Linked DNA regions of Bythopirellula goksoeyrii. Each later gene encodes a partner of the first gene's protein in a complex. Links are inferred from orthologs where the notes say so. Each region holds a gene or a part of one and is shown on either strand. Other genes may lie near its edges.

Region 1 (4,150 bases):
ATGTGAAACGCAAGAATCCGCAAAAGTATCTTGATCTGTTGCGCCGCTTAGATATCCGCAAATAGTGCCGCCAAGTTTGTAGCTCGACTCTCCGAGTCGTATCATGCGGCTTGGAGAGTCGTGCTACTCTGCTCGGCTATTGCGATCCCATCTAGTCGCTCTGCTGTCTCGGTGTAGAGTTGTGATTTTGCGAGTCGAGATATTGGAAGAGAAACTCCAATGCCGACTTGTGAGTCGCCTCGACTCTTAAGAACGGTTGAGAATCCTAGCTATTGCTGAGGGCTCCTGACAACCGCTGAGACTCTGTTCTTTGAATTGTCGCGCGAGGTGCGCTTCCTGTGAGGAGGCATTCCGTTGTTGCGACATGGCAAAGGCTGTTCCAGAAACCAATGTAGGAAGAAAGAAAATTGAATAAAATTCGAGTAGAAAAACAAATTGGCAGTGGCGTCTTCAGCATCGAAACCGGCTATTTAGCTAAGCAGGCAGCCGGAGCCTGTCTCGTACAGTATGGTGACACCACTGTGTTGAGCGCCGCCGCCAGTGGCCCCGCTCGGCCCGGCATCGACTTTTTCCCCCTGATGTGTGACTATCGGGAGCGGGTTGCCGCAGCGGGTAAATTCCCCGGCGGTTTCATGAAGCGCGAAGGTCGTCCTACGACCAAAGAAACTCTTACCGCCCGGTTGATCGACCGACCCATTCGACCAATGTTCCCCGAAGGGTACAACGACGAAGTTCAAATTCAAAACTTCGTGATGTCGAGCGACAAGCAGACCGACGGCGACGTGCTGGCGATGAACGGTGCCTGTGCCGCTTTGGGTATTTCGCCACTACCTTTCCAAGGCCCCCTGGCATCGGTGCGGGTTGGCTATATCGATGGCGAGTTCATTCCTTTCCCCACCCAGGATGATTTGGAAGCGAGCTCGCTCGATTTGATCGTGTCGGGAAACAAGGAAGCCGTGTTGATGATCGAGGGTTTCGCTCGCGAAATGCCTGAGGATACGATGGCCGAAGCGATCATGGCCGCCCACGGATTCATCCGCGAGTTGTGTGACCTGCAGGAAGAGTTGATTGCCAAAGTCGGTACAGAAAAGATGAAGTTTGAGGCACCTCCCTCAGATGGCTTGTTCGAGGTTCTCAAAGAAAAGTACGGTGCCAGATTTAGCGAAGCGAACCTTATTGATGGCAAGCACGAACGTCACGATGCTGTCGTCGCCTTGCGAGATGAAGCAGTAGCAGAATTGGTCCCCGATCCCGATGCGGAAGGAGCTTACACGCTCGATTCATTTTACAAGAATTGGCATGATCTTGAGTCCCACGTGAGTCGTGAGCAGATTCTTAGCGGGACCCGTTCTGATGGGCGTAAGAGCGACGAACTCCGCGATATTCAGTGTGAAGTCGACCTCTTGCCACGCGTGCATGGTTCGGCTGTGTTCCAACGAGGTGAGACGCAGGCCTTTGTCACGGTCACCTTGGGTACAGGCCGTGATGAGCAGCGCGTTGATGGACTGTTCGATGAATACACCAAGCGGTTCATGCTGGATTACAATTTCCCTTCGTTCTCGGTCGGCGAGTGCCGTCCGATTCGTGGTCCCGGTCGTCGCGAAATCGGCCACGGTGCCTTGGCTGAGCGGAGCGTCAATCCCGTGTTACCGGATCATGAAAAATTCCCGTACACGATCCGCGTGATTTCCGACATCTTGGAGTCGAATGGCTCTAGTTCGATGGCGTCGGTCTGCGGTGCCACCCTGGGGCTGATGGCGGCGGGTGTGCCGATCAGCAATCCCGTGGCTGGTATCTCGGTTGGTCTGGTGAAGGAAGGTGAGAAATGGACCTTACTCACGGACATCATCGGCAACGAAGATCACTTTGGCGATATGGACTTCAAGATTGCCGGCACGCAAAACGGCATCACGGGTATCCAGCTCGACCTGAAGATCAAGGGTATCAGCGAGGAAATCATTCGTGCCACCCTTAAGCAATCTCGCGAAGCCCGCATTGAGATCCTGCGAAAGATTATCAGTACGATTGCACGACCGCGAGCGACGACGGCCGAGTCGGCTCCACGGTTGTTGCGTACGAAGATCAATCCCGAAAAGATTGGCCTCTTGATTGGCCCAGGTGGCAAGACGATCCGTGGTATCCAAGAAGAAGTCGGTTGCAACATCGATGTCGACGAGGATGGCACGGTTACCGTTGCTGCGGCTGATCAAGCCACTGCCGAAGCGGGTCTGGCTCGTGTTGATGCCCTCACGGCGAGTGTGCAAGTCGGCAAGATTTACGACGGCCGCGTGACGAGTGTCAAAGACTTCGGTGCGTTTGTCGAGATTCTGCCGGGACGCGATGGCTTGTGCCACATTAGCGAACTCTCGAACGAGTACGTCGGCAATGTGGGCGATGTCTGCTCAGTTGGGGACCAAATGAAGGTGAAGGTCATCTTAGTCGACGAACAGGATCGTGTGAAACTGAGCCGTCGCGCTGCGATGGAAGAACTCGGCGAGCAAGAGGCTGAACCTGCCGACGCCGCGTCTTGATTAGAGATGCAGGCCAGACCAGCCAGGAAGGTGTTCTTTGGCTTTTTGCGACAAATTGATGAATAATACCTGCTTGTCATGGTTGCTTCTTGACTAATTCAATTGGAAGTAAACTATAGAATAGGTGATGTAAGTCAAACAAATGATCCTCTGGCTCTCACTTGAGCCAGAGGATTTTGTTTCTTATATCCTTTTGCAAAAACCTCATCGGGTTGGCTGCAGTACCAGACATGCGCATCTTGACCTTTCTATTAATCTTGCTCAGCAGCCAAGCCCCGAGTGGAGCATTAGTTGCGCTGGACTTCAACCGCGATGTGCGGCCAATTCTTTCGGAGAATTGCTTCGCTTGCCACGGATTCGATGAAGGGGCACGCGAGGCAGACTTGCGGCTTGATGAGGCCGGATCGGCTTTGAAAGATCGCGGGGGGTACGCCGCGATCGTGCCTCGCAATTTGGAGGCGAGTGAACTCTGGCGGCGGATTAATAGCGAAGACGAGGACGAGATGATGCCGCCTCCCGATTCGCGTCGGGAGCTAACTCTTGAGCAAAAGAAAACGCTTCGATTGTGGATTGAACAAGGCGCTCCCTATGCGAAGCATTGGTCGTTCATTTCCCCCGAGAAGTCGCCGATTCCCAAGGTTGCCGATGAGTCTTGGCCGCGAAATGAGATTGATCTTTTCGTCGCTGCTCGGCTCGAAGAGGAAAAGATCGTTCCCTTGCAAGAGGCAGATCGACGCACGCTCATTAGACGTCTTTCGCTAGATCTTACCGGATTGCCGCCTTCGGCGGAGGAAGTCGAGGCATTTGCATTGGACGACGAGTCGCAGGCGTACGAAAGACTAGTTGATCGTCTGCTTGCCAGCCCACATTTTGGTGAGCGAATGGCTCTGGAATGGCTTGATGCTGCACGTTACGCCGACACTAACGGCTATTCGATCGATGGAGGCCGACATCTTTGGCTCTGGCGTGATTGGGTCATCAATGCGTTCAACGAAAACTTGCCCTATGATCAATTCTTGGTGGATCAAATTGCAGGGGACTTGATGACCGACCCAACGGAATCCCAGCTTATAGCGACAGGATTTCAACGGAACAATATGGTTACACACGAGGGGGGAACCATTCCTGAAGAGAACATCACGAACTACAACGCTGATCGTCTGAAAACTCTCGGAGAAGCGGTACTCGGGTTGACCTTGGGATGCGCCCAGTGTCACGATCACAAATATGATCCCATCACACAGCGGGATTATTATCGTTTGTTTGCCTATTTTAATACGCTTGGTGACGTTGGACTCGACGGAGATAGAGGCGTAAACGCTCGTCCCACTTTCGAGACTCGAACGGTTTTACCCACTGGTGAGTTACCCGCTCTAAAGGCTCGTATCGATGAGATAAATAATGAACTGAATTCCCCCAATCCGGTTGAAGTCACTGAGTGGGAGCAACGTCAGAAAGAACTGCTAAGTGAACGGGGGCGTGATTTTGCAATGCATTCCGCGAAGCTCCTTGAGATAAGCACCCCCAACCAAGGGGCGGGATTTGAGATCGAAGAGAACCACTATGTGAAGATCACAAATGCACCGAAATTTGTCGCTTACGAAGTTTCAATGCAACTC
Region 2 (3,581 bases), 3.1 Mb from region 1 along the record:
TGCACTTTTGCCTGGGCATCATTGTTGCGATCGGCAATGGCTTCAGCGGAAAAACCGGCAAATATCACAGAATGAACTGCGCCAATTCGGGCGCAAGCCAGCATCGCAATAGCCAACTCAGGAACCATCGGCATGTAGATCGAAACCACGTCCCCTTCGCCAATGCCGAGAGTCTTAAGGCAGTTCGCAAACTTACAAACCTCGCGATGAAGTTCGGTATAGGTAAGTCGCCGTGTGTCGCCCGGCTCTCCCTCCCAGAGAAGGGCAACGCGATCCCCCTGCCCTGCTTCGAGATGGGCATCGAGACAGTTGTAGCTGGCGTTGGTTTTTCCACCCACGAACCATTCGGCGAAGGGTTCGTTCCAGTTGAGCGATTTGGTAAATGGTTCGAACCAGTGCAACTCTTCTCGGGCCATATCGCCCCAAAACTTTGCCGGATCTGTCGCGGCTTCGTTCCAGAGGGCTTCATATTCAGCGAGCGACTTGATGCGGGCTTTGTCTGAAAAACTGGGCCGCGGCGGGAATAACCGCGATTCCTGCATGACTGTATCAATTTGTCGGCCTGCCTGGTCCGCCATGGGGAAGAACTCCTGCTAGAAACGAGAAATAAGAACTGCGAGTCGAGTTCTCGATTTTACAGCAATGAGTGAGCAGGTTCTAGCCACCAGCGAGAATAACACAGTGTTGCTCAATTCTCAGCTAATGGACCATGTCCTCCGAAATAGGTAGTGCAAGAAATACGAAAAGCCCAAGCAGTTGTAGCCATGGATCGACAAGGATGAAACACGGACAAGACGGAAGTCTCAATTCAATCCGTGTCGATCTGTGTTAATCCGTGGCTCATAAAAAGTGTCTTGGTTGGGGCATTGGGTCGCGTTGAGCTAATTTAATTCATAATTCTGCCAGCGCTTCTTCCGTAGCCGCTTCGGCAATATCGAGCGTGAACTCGGCATCGAATTCCACGTCATCGCTGGTGGCAACCTCAACGTCGAAATCTTCTGACCAGGCAAATGGACTTTCATCTGCGGGGCAATCGCCGAAGCTGATCCCCAGCGCCCGGGCGGCTTGGACCGCGGAGCCATCATGCTCGACGGTGCGGAGTTTGTTCACAGCTTGGATGATTGGCACGCTCTCGATCTCAGGCGGATGATAACAGACCATCTCACCAAGTCTTCCCTGGACGATCAGCCGGACGGCGTGTGCGCCGTACTGGGTGGCCAGCACCCGATCGAATGTGGTGGGCGCCCCGCCGCGTTGCAGATGTCCGAGTACCGAAACGCGGACCTCCCGATGGAGTCGTCTTTCAATCTCCGTAGCGACTATTTGGCCGATGCCACCTAGCTTGGCTTGAGCTCCTGATTTTTCTTCACCAACCAAACCCCCTTCGGGCAGTTCTGCCCCTTCGGCAACCACAACCAACGAAAACCGCTTGCCGTGGCTCTCGCGGTCGAGGATCTTGTGGCAGACGTTTTCATAGGTCCAACCGATTTCAGGCAGGAGGATCACATCTCCGCCGCCGGCAATACCTGCATGCAGCGCGATCCAGCCCGCATGGCGACCCATCAGTTCGATTACCATGATCCGCTCATGACTAGCGGCTGTGGTGTGCAGACGATCCAAGGCATTGGTGGCACACTCCACGGCGCTGTCGAAACCAAAGGTAAACGCCGTTGCTGAGAGATCGTTGTCGATCGTCTTGGGGACGCCCACCACGGGAATCCCATATTCGTGAAACTGTTGGGCAACAGCTAGTGAACCATCGCCACCGATGCAAACCAGTCCAGCGATGTTGAGTTGGTCAATCGTGTGTTTCACACCGGCTAGCAGTTCAGGATCGATTTCTACGCGATCTGCCACGCCTACAGTCGCCGCAAAGCGGCCCTTGTTCGTGGAACCGAGGATGGTGCCCCCCTGATTGAGAATGCCTGACGTGTTCTTATGTGTGAGGGTAATGTAGCGCACGGGATCGTAGAGCCCCTCGTAACCTTTGAGGAAACCGACACAGTCGTAGCCGAGTTGGCTCGAAGCTTTGACTACCCCTCGAATCACGGCGTTGAGACCGGGGCAATCGCCACCACTAGTTAGGATTCCTATGCGCTTGCTCGACATCAATGTTTCCCTCTGAAGACCTTTGGACAAGAGATATTTCTTGGCAAGTATAGGTCGGGAAAGTGTTTTTGTAGCCGTGGGCGGAAGCCCATGGTTCTTCTAGAAGCAAACCATGGGCTTCCGCCCACGGCTATTAACTCTCGCTAGTCGTTGCCACCTGAATAATCGCTACGATCAGCCACGCAGGCGGCGCCACGCTAGTGAGCTCAACATTTTCAGGGCACCAACCATTTCGCGAGAGGAGATTTTTGATTTGCCCAGCTTGCGATCGACAAACGTAATCGGCACTTCGGTAAAAGTGGCCCCTAAGCGTTTCAGATGCCACAGCACCTCTTCGATGAACGCATAACCAGCGGATTGCAATTCTAGCCAGGGTACTTTGGCTAGCAGTTGGCAATTGTAGACTCGATAATTCCCACTGAAGTCGCCTATCGGAATTCCAAGAATCACGCGTGACAAGGAGTTGACCGTGTGGCTCATCATGCGACGGTGCCAGGGCCAACCTTCGATACTTCCGCCGTCGCAATACCGCGAACCGATGACGACATCGGAGCTCTCCGCGGCTGCGACTAATTCTGTCAGTCGTTCCGGCGGATGGCTCCAGTCAGCATCCATCGTAATTAAATGGGATGCCCCTCGCTCCACCGCGGTCTGCATCAATAGAGAAAGTGCCGACCCCAGGCCCTGTTTTCCTTCTCGCACGATGCAGGTAAACCAGTGATTGTCGTGAGAGAATTCTTGGCACCAAGCCCCGGTGCCATCGGGGGAATTGTCGTCCACGACCAACACGTCCGCAGCAGGAAGTTCGGTATGGATCCTTGCCACTAGGTGGGGCAGGTTATCCAGCTCATTGTATGTTGCCAGGCCAACAAGCAGCAATTATGTGTGACCTTTGCTTCTAAGCGAACCGCTGTGGAGTGCTTGCCGTTTCCAAGCTGCTGAATAGCTGTCGAAATCGTTTGCTGGAAACAACTGTTGGACCGGAAGTCACTTCGTCTTCGATTACCAGGATTTCGCCTGGGGTCATATTCGCAGCAGCTTCGATCCGAGAGGACGTCATAGAGAGTGGCTCTTCCAGGTCAAGGCCTAGTTCTGGTTCCTCATCAAGAATCGCAAGTTCAAGCTCATCCTCATCAGATGTGAGTAGCTCTGGCTTTGGCGTGGACTGAATGACCGTAGCAGGCTTCTCGCAATTCTTTAGCTGTTGGGCAAAGGCCGTATCGAGCCGATTGATTACGCGTGGTGCTGTGGTAAGCACATTGGTTTCAAAGTCCAGATACTGATCGATGACCACTTCTTCAGATTGGAAGCTCTGTTGAAAAGGATTTCTAGAAGCAACTCGTTCCAGTTTCTGTTCGGGAGCTCTGTTGGCAACCTCGAGTCCAGCAAATTGTTGGAGCAATTGATCTTCGCTTATGTCGGCTGATGACAAAGGCTCAAAGTAAGATTCTTCTATTTGTTCAGGAGTACTA
Region 3 (3,667 bases), 2.1 Mb from region 1 along the record:
CGTTCCTCTTAGCAAGCGAAACAGGATCGTTTCGACCTGATCGTTCTGAGTGTGGGCAAGTGCGAGGAAACGAGCTCCATGTCGCTCGGCGGCCTGAGTGAGCAGAGCATATCGTTCTTGTCGGGCCGCTGCCTCGATCCCGTCACCTTCTGTCTCGGCTCGTCCTGCAACATCCCCTTGAAGTGCTTCGAAAGGAATGCCCAGCTTATTGCAAAGCTCTTCGACCCAAGCCTGTTCGAGATCGGAGTCAGCCCCCCGCAAGTGATGGTTGACATGGAATACGGCCAGATTTCCATCGCCGCCTAACTCCTTCTTGATCTGAACTAAGGAAAGCAACAAAGCCACGCTGTCGGCACCCCCTGATACGGCAATGCCGACATTCACATCCAGCCAGTTGGCTGGGGGCCAGAGTGTCGTTAACTTCTGGGCAAGTTCTGGGGGATTCACGTAGGGTCTCTATCAAAGGCCTTGAAACTGTGAAACTAATAGTGTACCTCCGCAGCTTGGAATAAATCCACCTTTTCCCAATCCTTAAACTCATTCCTAGCTTGCGTAATTCTGCTGGATTGAACCCTTTGGATCTCGACCTAAGCTGCTTCCAGGCTTGCACTTGCTTACCTTTCTGATATTATACGGGGCAGTCTTCCAGCTGCTGGAGAAGTTGTCCTTCGAAGGCTGTAGTTTGGAAGATATTAGAGTGTATGAATGATACGCGTGTTGGAACCGGGTATGTCTGCAATGGCAGTCGGCACCAGAGCGTTGTGTGTTTGTGAAGTTCTTGAAGGGTGCGTCAAGAGTCCTGAACTCTTGAACACTCGATTGACTTGTGGTAATCCAATTCTTGGTTGACATGCTCGATCTTTACCTGATCTCTTTGTTCTCCCTTGTGCTTGGTGCAGTTGGTATCGCCCTTTGCTGGCGGTTCCCTCGTGCTCTGCGTCAGGTAGTTCGTGTGATGTCTTTTGAAGACTGCTCAATTGCTGCAGGTTCCTGGCTGGATAGCAGAGTGCTCGTTCATTCGCTATTGTCGTGGTGCCATGCAAACCGTCCTCCTCCTGGAGTGGTGCCGGTTGTTTGCTCCTTGCCAGTGAACGCCAGCTGCAAGCGGATGGTCAAACCGGAAGAAATCTGGGCACGATACCCCGAAGGTATCAACCTCGAGTAAATGTGGATGCTGTCATTGGTGAGCGGCCTAGCTGCTCACCAACGACTCTTCAAGAATCTTTCTTACACGCAGAGATTACGTCAGCTCAAGTCTGACGTTGTTTCAGCTCTCTTGCTCCCCAGCTAGGCAGCTCCTGTTTGACAGGAGAACTCCGTTCCGTCGCAGTTTGGCCTCGAAGGCGGTTATCAAGAAAGTATTCGATGACATCCAATTTGATAAACAGTATACCAACAGTTGACTTTGTCTTGGCGGCACTCACGGACGGCATGCAATTACTCGCCATTCTAGTGGCCGCATTGATGGGCATGGGACTTGTGAAGGTCTTTGACTATCTGCGCAAGCGGGATGCTGACAAAGAGGCGGCCCAAATCATAGAGAGGGCAGAGCTGGAGGCGAAATCTCTCCGCAAAGAAGCAGCTATCGAGGCCAAGGAGCTTGCACTTCAAGAGAAAGATCGCTTGGAGCGGGAGAACAACGAGATTCGAAATACGCTTCACGAACGTGAACGACATCTCGACAAGCAAGAAGATGCGATAACTCAGCGTAGCGATCAGCTTCTTAAGCAGGAAAAGATGGTCGAGAACAATCAGCGCCGCCTCGTCGAAAAACTCGATGACGCCACTCGACGACAGAAGGAATTGGACGACCTGCTGAATCTCGAGCGGCAAACGATGCACCAACTCAGCGGCCTCAGCCCGCAGGAAGCCGAGGATCGCCTTCTCAAGCGACTTGAGCAAGAGTTGTCTCGTGAGCAAGGGGCTCTGATTCTCAAGCATGAAAAGCAACTTGCAGAAACCTGCGACAAGAAGGCGAAGGAACTTCTGATTACATCGGTGCAGCGATTTGCTGCCGCTCACACAGCCGAAGCTACCACCAGCACAGTGGACATCCCCAATGACGAAATGAAGGGCCGCATTATCGGTCGCGAAGGCCGCAACATCCGTGCGCTCGAGAAAGCGACCGGCGTTGACGTGATTATCGACGATACACCTGGTGTTGTGATTGTTAGTGCCTTCGATCCCGTACGTAGAGAAATCGCCCGCATCTCACTCAATAAGTTGATCGCAGACGGCCGTATCCATCCGACCCGGATCGAGGAGCTGGTAGCCGAAACGGAAAAAGAGATTGAAGGTGAAATCCGCAAGCATGGGGAAGAAGCGATGCAAGAGGCCCAAGTCTTTGGACTCCACAATCGTGTCATTGACCTGCTAGGCCGCCTCAAATACCGCACGAGTTACAGCCAAAACGTCCTCAGGCACTCGATTGAAGTTGCATTTATCACTGGAATGCTGGCCGAGGAAATGGGGATGGATGGCGAGCTGGCTCGCCGTGCTGGCCTGCTCCACGATATTGGAAAAGCCGCCGACCACGATCTGGAAGGGGGGCACCCAAAAATTGGTGCCGATCTACTGAAACGTTACGGTGAAGTCCCCGAGGTAGTGCATGCCGCTTTAGGTCATCACGACGATATTCGTCCCGACATGCCCTACACAGTGTTGTGTGCTGCCGCCGACGCATGCAGTGCCTCGCGACCGGGTGCTCGAAGAGAGACCCTGGATAGGTACATCAAACGGATGCAAGAGTTGGAGTCCATCGCGACAGGATTTTCTGGCGTACGCCAAGCCTTTGCGATCCAAGCCGGGCGTGAAGTCCGCGTGATTGCGAGTTCATCCGATACGACCGATGAATCTTCCGCCAAGATTTGCCGCGACATTGCCAAGGCGTTTGAAGAGCAACTCACCTATCCCGGCGAAATCAAAGTGACTCTTATCCGCGAGACCCGGGTCACCGAGATTGCCCATTGATCAGAAGGAACAATTCCTCCTTTCCAATCTCCCTGTTTCCTCATTCAGGTTAAACTTCCGTGCGACTGCTTTTCATTGGTGATATCGTAGGCAGCCCTGGTCGCGAGATGGTCACTCGCGGCGTAGCTGGACTCGTCCAGCGACACCAGTTGGACTTAGTCATCGCTAATGCGGAAAATGCGGCCGGGGGATCGGGAATCACGCCTCAGATCTACCGAAAACTGGTGAAGGCTGGTGTCGATGCGATTACCTTGGGTGACCATGTCTATCGTCGAAAAGAGATCTACTCGGTACTTGATAGTGAAGACAACATCGTGCGGCCTGCCAATTTGCCTGACGAAGCCCGCGGACGACGCTGGACGGTTGTCGAGGCCAGAGATGGAACGCAAGTGGGAATTTGCTGCTTTCTAGGCCAGCTCTTTATGAAACCCATCGACAACCCGTGGGGTGTAGCTGACCGAGTGCTCGCTGAATTGCCTTCAGAAGTCAAAGTACGGTTTGTCGATTTTCATGCCGAGGCTACGAGCGAGGCTCAGTTAATGGGACGCTACCTCGATGGCCGTGTTTCGGCTGTGCTGGGAACCCATACTCATGTTCCCACAGCGGACGAATGCCTCCTGCCTGGCGGTACGGCCTTCCAATGCGATGTCGGTATGACGGGGCCTCACGACGGCATTCTGGGACGTAGGGCCGACCG

What was found. Proteins that work in one complex are often made in the same cells at the same time.
Region 2: Pr1d_RS19380 (region 1) and Pr1d_RS07235 share a complex: the UniProt entries of both Bacillus subtilis proteins name them as parts of the possible RNA degradosome complex. The link is inferred for Bythopirellula goksoeyrii from one-to-one orthologs.
Region 3: Pr1d_RS19380 (region 1) and rny share a complex: the UniProt entries of both Bacillus subtilis proteins name them as parts of the possible RNA degradosome complex. The link is inferred for Bythopirellula goksoeyrii from one-to-one orthologs.

The regions. Positions count from the first base shown.
Region 1 is NZ_CP042913.1:4,895,310-4,899,459, reverse strand. Bases 1-2,969 are described here. They hold Pr1d_RS19380 (polyribonucleotide nucleotidyltransferase), read left to right. Parts: upstream 1-407; coding sequence 408-2,531; downstream 2,532-2,969. Other genes in these bases: Pr1d_RS19375 (PSD1 and planctomycete cytochrome C domain-containing protein), read left to right, coding at 2,762-2,969; rpsO (30S ribosomal protein S15), read left to right, coding at 1-65. Outside these bases: more of Pr1d_RS19375, read left to right, coding at 2,970-4,150. UniProt on the Bacillus subtilis protein: Involved in mRNA degradation. Catalyzes the phosphorolysis of single-stranded polyribonucleotides processively in the 3'- to 5'-direction. Necessary for competence development in Bacillus subtilis.
Region 2 is NZ_CP042913.1:1,809,225-1,812,805, forward strand. What follows is about bases 1-2,893. They hold Pr1d_RS07235 (6-phosphofructokinase), read right to left. Parts: upstream 2,110-2,893; coding sequence 892-2,109; downstream 1-891. Other genes in these bases: acs (acetate--CoA ligase), read right to left, coding at 1-578; Pr1d_RS07240 (polyprenol monophosphomannose synthase), read right to left, coding at 2,284-2,893. Outside these bases: more of Pr1d_RS07240, read right to left, coding at 2,894-2,988; Pr1d_RS07245 (ExeA family protein), read right to left, coding at 3,008-3,581. UniProt on the Bacillus subtilis protein: Catalyzes the phosphorylation of D-fructose 6-phosphate to fructose 1,6-bisphosphate by ATP, the first committing step of glycolysis.
Region 3 is NZ_CP042913.1:2,814,777-2,818,443, forward strand. The notes cover bases 689-3,667. They hold rny (ribonuclease Y), read left to right. Parts: upstream 689-1,365; coding sequence 1,366-2,970; downstream 2,971-3,667. Other genes in these bases: Pr1d_RS11150 (TIGR00282 family metallophosphoesterase), read left to right, coding at 3,030-3,667. In the rest of the region: tRNA lysidine(34) synthetase TilS, read right to left, coding at 1-447. UniProt on the Bacillus subtilis protein: Endoribonuclease that initiates mRNA decay. Initiates the decay of all SAM-dependent riboswitches, such as yitJ riboswitch. Involved in processing of the gapA operon mRNA, it cleaves between cggR and gapA.